Regions from separate parts of the Thermosipho sp. 1070 genome, predicted to be linked through region 2. Evidence: riboswitches for the same ligand, from Rfam matches in the RefSeq annotation. Region 2 holds a riboswitch; the other holds the start of a gene.

Region 1 (2,204 bases), 750 kb from region 2:
TCATTTGGAGCATTGAATATATAAGAAACTGGTAATTTGACACTACCTATTGAAAGATTTAAGAATAAAATTAAAAGAAAGAAAACTGGAAGGATAATCCTCCCAGTTTTAGGATTAAGAAATTTTTTCATTTATTTCCTCCGTAAAAGAAATTATAGAATATATCAAGGTATTTTACTATATTGGGTGAGATTGAGCTAATATCATTTCCATCAATAATTAATACTTTGTCATTTTTAACGGCTTTTAAAGATGAAAAGAGTTTATTTCCCTTTATCTTTTCTTTTATTTGATTTGGATCACCATATCCTGCTATTATTATTACATCTGGGTTGTTTATAGTTAAGAATTCCCAATTTACAGAGAACCAACCGTTATTTCCTGTGTATGGTGCACAGATATTTACTCCACCAGCAATAGTAATGAGTTCGTTTATGTAGGAGCCCGTTCCTGCAGTCCATAAATCTTTTGTTTCATCGTTGGGTACTGTAATTGTAAAGAATACCTTTGGTCTTTCATTAAGTGGAATTTTTGCAGTTTTTGTACCATAATCTTTCAATTTTGATAAAATTTCATCTTTTATCATTTTTGCTTCTTTTTCCTTGCCAAACACACTTCCAAGTAACATTACGTCTCTTGCTACATCATTTAAGGAAACGGGATTAAGTACCAATGTTTTTATTCCAAATTTTTCTAATTTTTCAACTTCTGGAAGTTGAAACCCGCCAAAGATAATCACAACATCTGGGTTTAAAGACAAAATTTTTTCAATGTTTAAAGGTACCATATTTCCAATCTTTTCTGCGTTAAAGCTATCCCAATCTGTAACTCCGACTATTTTTTTGTCTAATCCAAGTTTTAATAAAAATTTAGTTGAACTTGGTGCTGCAGAAACGACTTTTTCAGGCGTTTTTTCAAAGACAACCAGTCTTCCTGCATCATCTACAATAGAAATTGAAAATGCAATAAAGCTAAGAACAACTAAAAACAAAACCCCTAGTTTTTTCATATCTTCACCTCCTGGTTATATTTAAAAGAAATCGACCACCTTTAGGGACCGTAAAGGTGGCTTTTTCCTTCTAAAAAAAGGTATCCCGACTCCCGGTTCATCCTACTTTCAGCGCCTTCCCAGGTTTTCCCCAGTGGCATTTGTACTGATTTCGTCCCCGGTTACGGTGGCGTCCCCGTGCCGGATTTTCACCGGCTTCCCTTTTTTTAGAAGAAATGTATCTCACGTAAATTATAACACATCAAAAATTATTTGCAATTTGCCTTGCAAGTTTATCTACTTCAAAAACATCTTCTAAATCCCTTATTTTGCCATTTATTTTTTCACATGTGTCTATAACTATCTTTGAGATATTGTGAAACTTTATTTTACTTTCCAAAAACATATTTACTGCAACTTCATCTGCTGCGTTAAAAGCTACTCTTTTTGCAAGATCTTTAATAATTTTTTTACCATAAAAAAAAGCGGGGTATTTTTCTTCACTTACCTCTGTAAAAATAAAATTTTCCTCTTTAAACTCTGGCCAATTTAGGTTTATATACATTCTCTTTGGATAAGTCAGTGCATATGAAATTGGTATTTTCATATCAGGGAATCCAAAGTGTATTTTTACTGTACCGTCTTTCAAGAAAACTGCACCATGAACTGTGCCCGTGGGGTGTATTAATACATCTATTGTGTCTAATTCAAATAATTCATATGCTTCAATTACTTCAAAGGCTTTATTTATCATAGTTGATGAGTCGACTGTTATTTTTTGTCCCATATTCCATACAGGGTGTTTTAATATTTCTTTTGGAGTGAGGTTTTCTATGTTATCATATTCTCTTATTGCGCCACCTGATGCGGTTATTAATATTTTTTCTACGTTTTCATCAAAAATCTGAAAGATGGCAGAATGCTCGCTATCAACTGGTATTAATTCTACATCTTTACAAGCTTTTTTTAACAATGGTCCTGCACAAACTAAGGCCTCTTTTGTGGCAAGGGCAAGTCTTTTTGTGAATTTAATTGCTTGGAATGTGGATATAACACCATTAAACCCAGGAATTGCCGCAACAACTATATCTGGGGTTGTTTTTTCCAAAAGTTCCTCTATGGAAGAGACATTTGATAATACTTGTGAGTAATAAAAATTTACATTGTATTCTTTTACAATTTTTTCCCCAAGTTTTTTATTTTGCCCAAATACAAC
Region 2 (2,204 bases):
CAAAGAGTTAGTGAATGCAAAAAATCTCTTAAGTCAAATACTTCAAAACACACATACTCTAAATTTGGTGAATATTTCAACTTTTTCCTTATTACTTCCAAAGTATCTTTGTCCAATTTAAGATGGTCTTTCCCATTTGAAACACCCATGACATGGTATTCTATTGAATTTTTTAAAAAATTCTCCGTAACCTTTGTCCCAAGCAAATGATGTCCTATGTCAAAAACTGTCCTATCGTGTAAAAAAATATCTTCTTTCAAATTTTCAACTAATATCTTCTCAGATTTTTTTAAAAACACCTCTATACCATCTAACGGATGTACGATGTAATTTGAAATTTCCAATCTACTATTTTCAAAAAAACAAAAGGCTTTTTCAACGTTAAAAATACAATCTGTTGGTAAGTGAACGTTATACTCCAGATTAAATTCTTCTGCTATTTCCTTTAAATCTTCTATTTCGTTCAAAAAAATATTCTTTGTATTTGTATCCCAGCTAAACACCAAAAACTCCACAAAATCCACCTTATCTGCTATAACTTTTACATTTTCAAGATAAGTGCCTGGAAAAAGCCAAGAAGTAGTTCCTAACTTCACTTTAATTCCACCCCTATCCCCGATACCATCAAATAGACTTTTTGTGCTATCTTTACAATATCTTTATTTAAAAGTCCTAGTCTTTCTACATATTCTCTTACTTGTTTGTTTTCTGGAATTATTCCCCACCCCACTTCATTCGTAACACAAACCAATGTATAATCAACTTTTTTAATACTTTTTAAAAATTTTTCTAAATAATTTTCTATATCTTTCTTGTAATAGTAAAGATTTCCAAGATACGTGGTAATACAATCCAAAATAGCAAATTCATATTTTCCATTTAAACTTTCAATTACTTTATCTACTTCAACAGGTTCTTCAAAGGTGTCAAAACCTTTTCTTTCACTTTTATGACGGTTTATCCTATTTCTCATCTCTTCATCAAAAGGAACTCCTGTTGCAATAAATGCTTTTTTCTTGTAACGTCTTGAGAGTTCAAGCGCAAAACTACTTTTTCCAGATTTAACCCCACCAGTTACTAAAATAACCACCCTTTATCCCCCCAAAATAAAACAAACTTTTCCCACATTGCCCTAGCAATTGGGAAATATCATTTACTACAGGTAGGTCTCCCGGCTCCCGGATCATCCTACTCTCTGCACCTTCCCAGGTTTTACCCAGTGGCATTTGCAGATTTCGTCCCCGGTTACGGTTGCTGGGCAGCTTCGGATTTTCACCGAATTCCCTTAACCTGCAGTATTGAATATTTAAAAAATGGCCGGTAAAACCGGCCAACTGGTCGGGGTGACTGGACTTGAACCAGCGACCTCTTGCGCCCCATGCAAGCGCGCTAGCCAACTGCGCTACACCCCGTTATTCTACTTTATATTATATTACATCTAAAAAAATGTGTCAAATTATGCTAAAATACTTTTGGAGGGATTTAAATGATTAAATTTTATTTAAAGTACTTTCTATATACTCTTTTTATCTTTTTAATCTTGTTTTATATATTTTATTCTCTTGGCAATCCAAAAGGCATTGAAATTTCTAGAATAAATAATACAACTTTACCAAAAGTTATTATACTAAAGGCCTTTAAAACTATATCCTTTCAAATACCCGTACCTAAAAATTCAAAATACGTATTTTTTCCATTCATAGAAGGTTCTTCTTTTTCCATTAAAAACAACAATTTTCCAATATTTACATTTGGTCTTGGAAAATCTGGACGTACGTGGTATACTCCATTTTTGATACCTATACCAAAGGGTGTAGATGTTCTTACTTTGGAAATTTCAGGAGTTTATTCAATAGGTCTTGGAAAGTTCTTTTTTATAAACGAATCAGAAATATGGAAATATTCTATTTTGAAGTTCCTAACCGACAACTTTTTAAATATTTCAATTGGTCTTATTTCAACATTGGGTTTTCTTTTGTATTTACTTTCGAAAAACACCGGAATAACTAGACAAAAAGCGTATAAATATTTTGCGTTTTCTAGTTTTTTGGCAATTATATGGTTATTGGATGTTATTAGCTTCGAACACTTTTTCTATCCACTTAGGAAATTATTTATTTCCTGTGCTTATCTCTCATTTACGTTTTTAATACGCGGGATCGATTTATATAATTTTTCAACAATACAAAAAAATACAAAAAGAT

The links. A riboswitch is a leader RNA that binds a small molecule or an ion and turns the genes downstream of it on or off. The one in region 2 is predicted to bind cobalamin.
Region 1: linked by a shared signal. The riboswitch ahead of Y592_RS01320 (ABC transporter substrate-binding protein) and the one ahead of Y592_RS05040 (bifunctional adenosylcobinamide kinase/adenosylcobinamide-phosphate guanylyltransferase) in region 2 are both predicted to bind cobalamin.

What each region holds. Positions count from the first base shown of each region.
Region 1 covers NZ_CP007121.1:266,871-269,074, reverse strand. Annotated here, with positions in the region: gene Y592_RS01325 (FecCD family ABC transporter permease) at 1-131, opposite strand, end outside; gene Y592_RS01320 (ABC transporter substrate-binding protein) at 128-1,009, opposite strand; cobalamin riboswitch at 1,068-1,259, opposite strand; gene Y592_RS01315 (1-deoxy-D-xylulose-5-phosphate reductoisomerase) at 1,251-2,204, opposite strand, start outside.
Region 2 covers NZ_CP007121.1:1,018,172-1,020,375, reverse strand. Annotated here, with positions in the region: gene cbiR (cobamide remodeling phosphodiesterase CbiR) at 1-596, opposite strand, end outside; gene Y592_RS05040 (bifunctional adenosylcobinamide kinase/adenosylcobinamide-phosphate guanylyltransferase) at 593-1,090, opposite strand; cobalamin riboswitch at 1,145-1,309, opposite strand; tRNA gene Y592_RS05035 (tRNA-Pro) at 1,336-1,412, opposite strand; gene Y592_RS05030 (GGDEF domain-containing protein) at 1,487-2,204, shown strand, end outside.